4 regions of the Arthrobacter sp. NPDC056727 genome follow, and region 2 is predicted to be linked to each of the others. Evidence: riboswitches for the same ligand, from Rfam matches in the RefSeq annotation. Region 2 holds a riboswitch; each other region holds the start of a gene.
What was found. A riboswitch is a leader RNA that binds a small molecule or an ion and turns the genes downstream of it on or off. The one in region 2 is predicted to bind cyclic di-AMP.
Positions count from the first base shown of each region.

Region 1: another riboswitch for cyclic di-AMP. It lies ahead of ACFRAH_RS12140 (hypothetical protein); the one in region 2 lies ahead of ACFRAH_RS20595 (hypothetical protein).
Region 3: another riboswitch for cyclic di-AMP. It lies ahead of ACFRAH_RS13265 (LysM peptidoglycan-binding domain-containing protein); the one in region 2 lies ahead of ACFRAH_RS20595 (hypothetical protein).
Region 4: another riboswitch for cyclic di-AMP. It lies ahead of ACFRAH_RS02020 (C40 family peptidase); the one in region 2 lies ahead of ACFRAH_RS20595 (hypothetical protein).

Region 1 covers NZ_JBHTZA010000010.1:107,179-109,370, forward strand. The annotation lists gene ACFRAH_RS12135 (glycosyltransferase) at 1-240, opposite strand, end outside; gene ACFRAH_RS12140 (hypothetical protein) at 490-1,314, opposite strand; cyclic di-AMP (ydaO/yuaA leader) riboswitch at 1,320-1,483, opposite strand; gene ACFRAH_RS12145 (ATP-binding protein) at 1,578-2,192, opposite strand, start outside.
Region 2 covers NZ_JBHTZA010000027.1:7,619-9,810, reverse strand. The annotation lists gene ACFRAH_RS20600 (GGDEF domain-containing protein) at 1-60, shown strand, start outside; gene ACFRAH_RS20595 (hypothetical protein) at 298-1,011, opposite strand; cyclic di-AMP (ydaO/yuaA leader) riboswitch at 1,015-1,216, opposite strand; gene ACFRAH_RS20590 (SulP family inorganic anion transporter) at 1,360-2,192, opposite strand, start outside.
Region 3 covers NZ_JBHTZA010000012.1:10,291-12,482, reverse strand. The annotation lists gene ACFRAH_RS13270 (ArgP/LysG family DNA-binding transcriptional regulator) at 1-258, shown strand, start outside; gene ACFRAH_RS13265 (LysM peptidoglycan-binding domain-containing protein) at 356-1,294, opposite strand; cyclic di-AMP (ydaO/yuaA leader) riboswitch at 1,298-1,499, opposite strand; gene ACFRAH_RS13260 (NAD(P)(+) transhydrogenase (Re/Si-specific) subunit beta) at 1,656-2,192, opposite strand, start outside.
Region 4 covers NZ_JBHTZA010000002.1:46,424-48,615, reverse strand. The annotation lists gene ACFRAH_RS02025 (NlpC/P60 family protein) at 1-648, opposite strand, end outside; gene ACFRAH_RS02020 (C40 family peptidase) at 751-1,461, opposite strand; cyclic di-AMP (ydaO/yuaA leader) riboswitch at 1,514-1,707, opposite strand; gene ACFRAH_RS02015 (M23 family metallopeptidase) at 1,820-2,192, opposite strand, start outside.

The DNA of each region.
Region 1 (2,192 bases), on a different contig from region 2:
GCGCAGGTAGGTGTGCAGCCGGCGCAGGCACTCCTCCAGGTCGCGCTCCTCGTTGTAGACCGGGATGGTCACGTCCAGGACCGGAACCGCGGCGGAGGTGTCGATGGGCTGCCGCCGGGGGTGCCTGCCTGGGGTGCAGGCCGGGGCATGGCCGGCCGCGCCGGCTGCCTGGAGCGTGTGCAGCTGGGTGTGCAGCGGTGGGCGGGGCTGGGTTCCGGAGGCGTGGTCAGTGATGGTCATGCAACAACAGTGGCGGCCGCTGTTATGAGGGTTTTAGGGCGAAGCTGTGCAGGGGCTGTGGAAGTGTTTCGGCGTGATGTTTTGAACGGGGGTGGCCGCATTTCTGCGCCACTTTGCCCGCTGCGGGAGGGGCGTGGGCAGCAAAAGGGCCCCGGATCCTGGCGGATCCGGGGCCCTCGGCATCAAAGCCGGTCACCCTAAAGCGGTGCAGAAATGTTCGCCGTCAGCCGGTCCGGCCGCGGCAACCGGTCAGTACCAGTTGTTGGCGAGGTGCCAGTTCAGCGCATCGCACGGGGAGCCGTAACGCTCCTTGATGTAGCCCAGGCCCCAGTTGATCTGAGTGCGGTAGTTGGTGCGGTAGTCCGCGCCGGAGCTCGCCATCTTCTCGGCGGGCAGCGACTGCACGATGCCGTAGGCGCCGCTGCTGGCGTTGGTGGCCGTGGTGCGCCATTCCGATTCCTTGGTCCAGAGCCGGTTCAGGCACTGCATCTGGTCTGCGGACCAGCCGAAGGAACCGAGCTTGCTGGCCGCGTAGGCCTGCGCGCCGGCGGGATCATTCACGGCGACCGGGGCAGCAGCCTTCACGGGGGCCACCTTGACGGCAACCTTGGCAACAGGAGCAGCCTTGGCGGCCGGCTTCGGGGCGGCCTTGACGGCAACCTTGGCAACAGGAGCAGCCTTGGCGGCCGGCTTCGGGGTGGCCTTGGCGGTCGCCTTGGTGGCGGACTGCGCCGCGATGGACGCCGCAGTCGGGGCCGGAAGGGCGGAGATCAGCGTCTTGTCGAAGCTCAGCGTCTGCCCGGCGTCAGCGGTGGCCGCTGTCGTCGGGGCGGCGGACGGCGCAGCCTGGTCGGCGGCCTGGCCGGCGGCGCCGACGCCCACGAGCACGGCGGCTGCGGTGGTCAGGATGGCTGCCCGGCGCCCAAAGGACGGAAGGTTTGCGGCGAAGCGGCCCAATGCCGTCGTGGGCGGCGTCGGTTCGGCGCGGTGCCGGGAAATGCCGGGGCGTGACGTCGTGCGGCCAGGCTTGTTCGAGGCGCGTTCAGGGCGCGCCTGAATCTTGAATTCAGACATGGTGGATTGCCTCTCAACACCTGCGGAGTTAGCTGTCGGGTTCGGATGAGGTCATCCGGCCGCACGGAAAATTCACGTGTCGGCTTCACCCCAAGGGCTGATGCGGAAAGCCCGGGACTCTGGTTCCCCCGCCTCTGCCTGATGTAGCGGAATCCGGGAAGCGGCAGAGCTGGGCGTCAATCCGGAGATGCGGCTCCAGTGGCGGCCGCACCCTATCGACGGTACAGGAGGCTTTTGATTAAGTCACATTTAGGTAACGGACATCACGACGACGGCGCGGCGCCTTGCGTGGGGAGCCGGACGGCAAATTCGGTCCGGCCGGGCCGGGATGTCACCTCGACCGTGCCGCCGTGCGCCTCGACGATGGACTGCACGATGGACAGGCCCAGGCCGCTGGTTCCCTCCGCCGAAGCCACGCCCGCGTCTCCCTGCGAAATCCCCGGCTCCCCCTGTGATGCGGGGGTGCGGAGGGCGGTTGGCGCGGTTTCGCCACCTGCGGCGGAGCCCTTCGCCGCCGCCGGTGCCGGCGCCAGGGCCGACCTTGCCGGCGTCGCACGTGACGCGTCTGCGCGGGCGAAGCGCGCGAAGACCTTGTCCACGAATTCGGGCGGGATGCCGGCGCCGTCGTCCGTGACAGTAATCACAGCACTGCCGTCGGCTGAGCGCAGGACGCCGGTGGTCACCGTGGTGCCGGGCGGAGTGTGCTTGCGTGCGTTCGAGAGCAGGTTGACCAGCACCTGGTGCAGCTGCGAGGCGTCGCCCCGGACCGATACCGGTTCCTCCGGAAGGTCGAGATGCCACGCCCGGTCCGGCGCCATGACTTTTTCATCGCTGACGGTCTCGATCACGAGCTGCGTGAGATCCACGTCGCTGAGTTT
Region 2 (2,192 bases):
GCGGACGTTGCCCTTTACGAAGCCAAGTCCCAGGGGCGGAACCGCACCGTCCGGGGCTGAGGCTGGTTGCTGCCCTCCGCTGCAGGCAGGCAGGCAGGCGCCGGATCCGGAATGCATGGGGGACAATCCGGACCCGGCGATCCTGGCTCGCAGCCGGAGACTGCGGTCTTTCATCAGGCATGGCCAGTGTGTCCCGCCATCCCTATGGAAAGGTGGGAGCACCTTGGGGGTAGCCGTGTTCCGCCGCCCCCAAGGCAGCGGAACACGGCGGTTTTCTTTACCTCCGCGAGGCCTCCGCTAGGCCGCGCGCACGAACGTGACGGGACCCGTGGCCGTGAGCCAGGACAGCGGGTGGGCCATGGTGGCGTTGATGCCGTTCATGCCGCCGCTGACGACCTTGCCGGCGCCAGCGTAGATGGCCACGTGGCCGGACTGGACCACCATGTCGCCGGGCTGCGGGGTGGAGACCACCTTGCCGTAGTTCAGGAACTGCATCGGGGCGAGGTCGCCCACGTGGATGCCGGCCGCGCCGAGGGCCTTCTCAACCATGGCGGTGCAGTCCTGCGTGATGCCGATCTGGGCGTAGGCGGAGGCCAGCATGGCGGCGTTGACGCCTGCCGCTGCCTTGACGGGTGCCTTCGGCGCCGGAGCGGCGGCCTTGACGGTGATCTTCGGCGCGGCAGCGGCCGGTGCGGCCTTGGGTGCGGCGGCAACGACAGGCGTTACCGCCCTCTTCGCCGCGGGCTTCGCGGCTGCGGGCTTTTCGACGGCGGGCGCTGCCACGGGAGCCGGGGCCGACTTGACCGCGGTGCGGTCAAACTCGATTTTGATGCTGGAGGCAGCGCTCAGGGGAGCCTGGATCTGGCTGGCGGCCTCGGGGGCGGAGACCGGAGCCTTCGCCGGCTGGGCCGGAACGTTTGCGGCGTTGGCCGCGACGGTGCCGGTGAAGGCCAGTCCGGATGCGGCAAGGATGGCCGCAGCACGGCGGCCAGAAATAAAGCGGAACGACATGAAGAAGCCTCTCCCGATGCCTGCGAGGTGAGCTGTCGGATTCGGGTGGGAGGCACCCGGCCGCGGTCCTGAGCGTGGTCAGGAACTGCGCGGCTTCACCCCAAGGCCCGCTTCAAGCGGGCCGAAAAGTGGTTTCCCCGTCTCTGCCTGACATGGGTGTTCGGTTGGTTCCTCGGGCTGCGGCAGAGTTAGGCAATCAGCGCGGGAGTGCCCCTCGGTGAAAAAGGCACGTTTTCCACCGTACGGGAGGCTTTCCCTAATGTCACATTAAGGTAACGGGGGCGTGTTGTTCATTCTTTGTTGGCCCGCGTCAGATAAAGGGGCGCGTCCAAAATAGCGTGATGAAGCTCACTCGGCGTTGAGTTTGCCGGCCAGCCGTTCCCGCATCTGGATGCTGGCCGAGTTGAGGCCGACCAGTTCCACCTCGCGGCCGTTCCTGCGGTATTTCTCCGTGACCGCATCCAGGACGGCGACGGTGGAGGCGTCCCACAGGTGTGAGGCGTGCAGGTCGATCACCACGCTATGGACGTGCGGGTCGGCGTCGCGGGCGTAGTCGAACTGCGTGTAGAGGTCGTTGGAGGAGGCAAAGAACAGTTCGCCGTCCACGGTGTAGGTGGCCACCGTCCGGCCGTTGAGCTCCACTTCCGTCCGCTCCACGGTGGCGAAATGGGCCACCCGGCGGGCGAACATCGCCATCGCCGCCAGCACACCGACGCCGACGCCGATCGCCAGGTTGTGCGTGACCACCACAGTGCCCACCGTGATGAGCATGACGGCGGTCTCGGACTTGGGCAGCCGCTTTAGCGTTGCGGGTGCAACCGAGTGCCAGTCGAAGGTGATGGCCGAGACGAAGATCATCACGGCCACCAGCGCCGCCATGGGGATGAGTCCCACGATGTCGCCAAGGGTCACCACCAGCACCAGCAGGAAGACGCCCGCGAGGAACGTGGACACCCTGCTGCGGGCGCCGGAGCCCTTGACGTTGATCATCGTCTGCCCGATCACGGCGCAGCCGCCCATGCCGCCCAGGAACCCGGTGACGATGTTGGCCACGCCCTGGCCCCAGGATTCGCGGGTCTTGTTGGAGCGGGTGTCGGTGATGTCGTCCACGAGTTTGGACGTCATGAGTGATTCCAGCAGCCCCACGAGCGCCATGGACAGCGAGAACGGGGCGATGGTCT
Region 3 (2,192 bases), on a different contig from region 2:
GTCGCACCGGACGCCACTCCCCCGCAGCATTTCATCCCCGATTCGGTCCAGTACGTCGAATCGGTCCACGCCGGCCTGGGCTGGGGCATGGTGCCGGACCAGCAGGACCCGGAGGACTCACTCGTGGAGCTCGATCCCTCGTGGAGCGAGGACCTGCGGCTCTACTGGCAGGCGTGGACGCTGGAGTCTCCGGGCCTCACGGAGGTGACCAGCGCCGTCGTCCGCGCCGCCCAAACGCTGCCGCCGCACGGCGCCTAGTCAGAACGCAGCGGCCGGTCAGAACACAGCAGCGGCGGGTGCCCAAAGCACCCGCCGCCGCTGCGTGAACCATTCCGCCTATGAGGCGTTAGCGCCGTTAGGCGTTCACGCGCACGTAAGTGGCGCCCGAGAGCCAGGAGGCCGGGTGCACGATGGTTTCGTTGACGCCGTTCATGCCGCTGCTGATCGCCTGCCCGCCGCCGATGTAGACGCCGATGTGGCCGGCGCTGATCATCAGGTCGCCGGGCTGCGGGGAGGAGACCGGCGTTCCGTACTGGTAGAACTGCGCCGGGGCGAGGTCACCGACGGACTTGCCGACGGACCGGAGCGCCTGCTCCACCAGGACCGTGCAGTCCTGGGTGGCGCCGAGCTGCGACTGTGCGGAAGCCACGATGGCCGCACCCACGCCACTGGCCGCCTGGGTGGCGGGCGTGATGGACGCCGAGGCGTTGTAGATTCCCATGCCGGAGGTCTCCGGCGCTGCCTGGGCCGGGGCCGCCGGTGCAGGTGCAGCAGGCACGGCAGGGGCCGCGGGCACCTCCGGCACAGCGGGTGCTGCAGCAGCGCCCGGTCCCGGGATCAGGAGCTGGTCGCCGGGGTAAATGACCGATGCCAGGGTCAGTCCGTTCTCCGCGAGAAGAACATCGAGGCTCACCCCGTGGCTTGCCGCGATGGCACCGAGGGTGTCGCCGGAGACTACGGTGTACGGCGCGCCGGCAACGGCGGATCCGCCACTGGCCGGGGCGGGAGCCACCGGCGCAGCGGGGGCGGCCAGCGCCTGGCCGGCGGCGGACTGGGCAGCAGCGGCCGCGCCCGTGGCTGCCTGGCTGGCGGAGCTGTCCGGCACCTCCGGAGCGTAGGCGCCAGCGTGGGCGGGTGCGCCGGCGCCGAAGAGGAGCCCGGAGGCGACGGCGGCCGCGGCGGCCGGCTTGGCAACCGAGGCGGCGTTGGACTTGAAGGAATACGACAGCCCCTGCAGAGCGATCGAGGTCGTCGGGGTCGCGCGGTGGCGCGCGGCTATGGACTTACGTGACATGGTGATGTGCCTCTCCCATGCCTGCGGGGTTAGCTGTCGGGTTCGGATGGGAGTCACCCGGTCCGGACGTCCGCTGGGCAGAGCGTCTGGACTTAACCCCTAGGCCTTGGCGGGCAAGGCCGGTACTAACGTGGTTCCCCCGTCCCTGCCTGCTGGTCATAGCGAACGGATCCCGGTCAGCGGCAGGGCTCGGCATTCTGTCCGGGAATGCCCTGAGCGGAACCAGGGCACCGGCCGAGGCTATCGCACCCCCACACCAAATGTCACATTTCGGTAACGGCGCGGCGAGGGACCAACTGCAGAAAGGGCCCGCTGGAAAGGAACTGCGGACAACGCACCGCAGGACCCCGAATGCCCCACCCTACAGGGCCTTCACCGCCCCCAACACCTTTGTCAGGGATTCCTTGGCGTCCCCGAACAGCAGGGTGGTCTGCGGCTCGAACATGAGGTCATTCTCGATTCCGGCGAACCCGGGCCGCATGGACCGCTTGAGGAACACCACCTGCCGCGCGTCCGCCACCTCAAGGATCGGCATTCCGTAGATCGGCGAGCCGGCGGTGGTCTTGGCCGCGGGGTTGACGACGTCGTTCGCGCCCACCACCAGCGCGACGTCGGCGGTGCGGAACTCGGAGTTGATCTCGCCCATTTCCTTGAGTGACTCGTAGGGCACGTTGGCCTCGGCAAGCAGCACGTTCATGTGCCCGGGCATGCGCCCCGCCACCGGATGGATGGCGAAGTCCACGCGGGTTCCCCGCGATTCCAGGGCCTGTGCCAGCTCCGCCGCCGTGTGCTGTCCCTGCGCCACGGCCAGCCCGTACCCCGGGACGATGATCACGCGCTGTGCGTAGCCCAGCAGCACCGCCACGTCCTCCGGGCTGGACGAGCGGACCGGACGGTC
Region 4 (2,192 bases), on a different contig from region 2:
CATGCCGCCGTTCTGGTAGTAGGCGAGGTCGCCCGGCTGAGCTTCAGCAGCGCTGACGGTGCGGCCCAGGGACAGGTAGCCGGCCGGCCAGCCGTGGTAGTGGATACCCACAGCGGCGAGTGCATTGGTGGCCAGTGCGGTGCAGTCCTGCGAGACACCGAGCTGCGCGTAGGCGGCAGCAGCAATCGCAGCACCCTTGCCGCTGGCGGCAGCGGTCTTCGGAGCAGCAGTCTCGACGGAGGCGGTGGCCTGGACAGCCGGAGCGGTCTCAGTAGCCGGAGCCTCAACGGCGGGGGCGGATTCCTGGACCTTGACGACAGGCTTGGGTGCCTCGACGACGGGGGCCGGGGTGGTGGAGACAGCAGGCTTCTCGTAGGAGATGGCAATGCTGGAAGCTGCGGAGATGTTGGCCGGGGCAGCGGACTGGACTTCCAGCGTGGAAGCCGGAGCGGATTCGCGCTGGACGTTGGTCTCGGCGGCGTTGGCGGCGATGCCGCTGGTCAGGACGAGACCGGAAGCCGCTGCGATAACTGCAGCCTGGCGGCCCATGCCACCGGCGTTGTCGCCGACGGCCTTGGCAATGACAGCCAGCGAGCTGGTCTTGGTGACCTCGGCGCGGTGCCGTGCAATAGTCGCACGTGTAGTCATTAAAGTTTCTCTCTTTCGTGTTCCACGGACCGCGGTAGCAGGACGTGGGTTATCGACGCGCCGGCATCTTGGGGGTAAGCCGGCCCGCCTCGAATCGGATTCTTAGCGAAGGGTGTAGAAAGCAGACGTGCCCGTTGCGGACACCGCGTGCAGGAGAGTGCCGTCGGCAGGGTTCAGCGCGCTGATCATCATGCCGTTGCCGACGTAGATGCCCACGTGGGCGCCGCCGTTCTGCATGACCAGGTCGCCGGGGGCAGGCGTGGAAGTGGGCTTCATGGCGTTCCACGCGTTGACGCGGGGAATGCTGATGCCAGCCTGGGCATAAACCCACTGGGTGAAGCCCGAGCAGTCCCAGCCGTTGGGGGTGGTGCCGCCCCAGACGTACGGGTGGCCGATACCGGTGTACGCGATTGCAGCCAGCCCGGACGCCGCGGCGGAGGCCGCACCATCAGTGGCCTTTGCGGTGACGGCCAGGGCCGCACCGGTGCTCTCGTCGCCGGCCTGGCCTGCGTCGGCCGCCTTGCCCTCATCGTTCGACTGCGGAGCGATGGTTTCGGCGACCGGGGCTGCCACCGTGGTGACGGCAGGACGCTCGAAGGAGACGGTAGCGGTGGGCGCGGCGGTCACAGCAAGCTGTGCGGCCTGGGATCCGGTCTCCGAGGAGGCGGAAACACCAATATTGGCGTCGGCTGCGTTAGCCGGCAGGCCAACGCTCAGGATGAGTCCTGAAGCAACTGCGATAACAGCTGCCTGGCGACCTACTGTGCCGGCATTGGCGCTAACCGCCTTGGACACGGAGTCCAACGGGTTCATACGAACCGTCTGCGCGCGGTGGCGCGCGGCATTGTGGCGTGAAGACACGAAGGTAGCCTCTCCCAATGCCTACGAGGTGAGCTGTCGGATTCGGATGGGAGTCACCCGGCCGCGCTGCTTCCTGGGAAGCTTTGCGACTTAACCCCAAGGCCTTCTTGCGAAGACCAAAATTGGTTCCCCCGCCCCTGCCAGACGATGTAATGCGAACGGACCTTGAGCGGTGGCAGAGTTAGGCAATCCACTCAAGAGCGTCAACTTCGGCGAAGTTGACGCGGTTTAGACGGTACAGCAGTTCGGAGCGAAAGTCACATTCAGGTCACGGCGTGTCACAGGAATGAGAGTGCTCACTCGGCTTGGCTCAGAGCCAGCCCATGGGATCAACGACTTCCCCGTTGACCATCACCTCGAAGTGGAGGTGGCAGCCGGTTGAGGCGCCGGTGGTCCCGCTGAGGGCGATTATTTCGCCCCGGGTGACCTTCTGGCCAACCTGGACGCTGGAGGACGACAGGTGGTTGTACGTGGTTTCCAGGCCGTTGCCGTGGTCGATGACCACGCGGTTGCCTCCCCCGTACGGGTGCCACCCCGAGAACGTGACTGTGCCGCTGGCCGCAGCAAGGACCTCCGTGCCGCACTGGGCGGCAAAGTCCTGGCCGCGGTGGAACTCACCGGCACCGCCGGTGATCGGGCTGACCCGGTAACCGAACGGCGAAGACTTGACCAGCGTGGTCAGT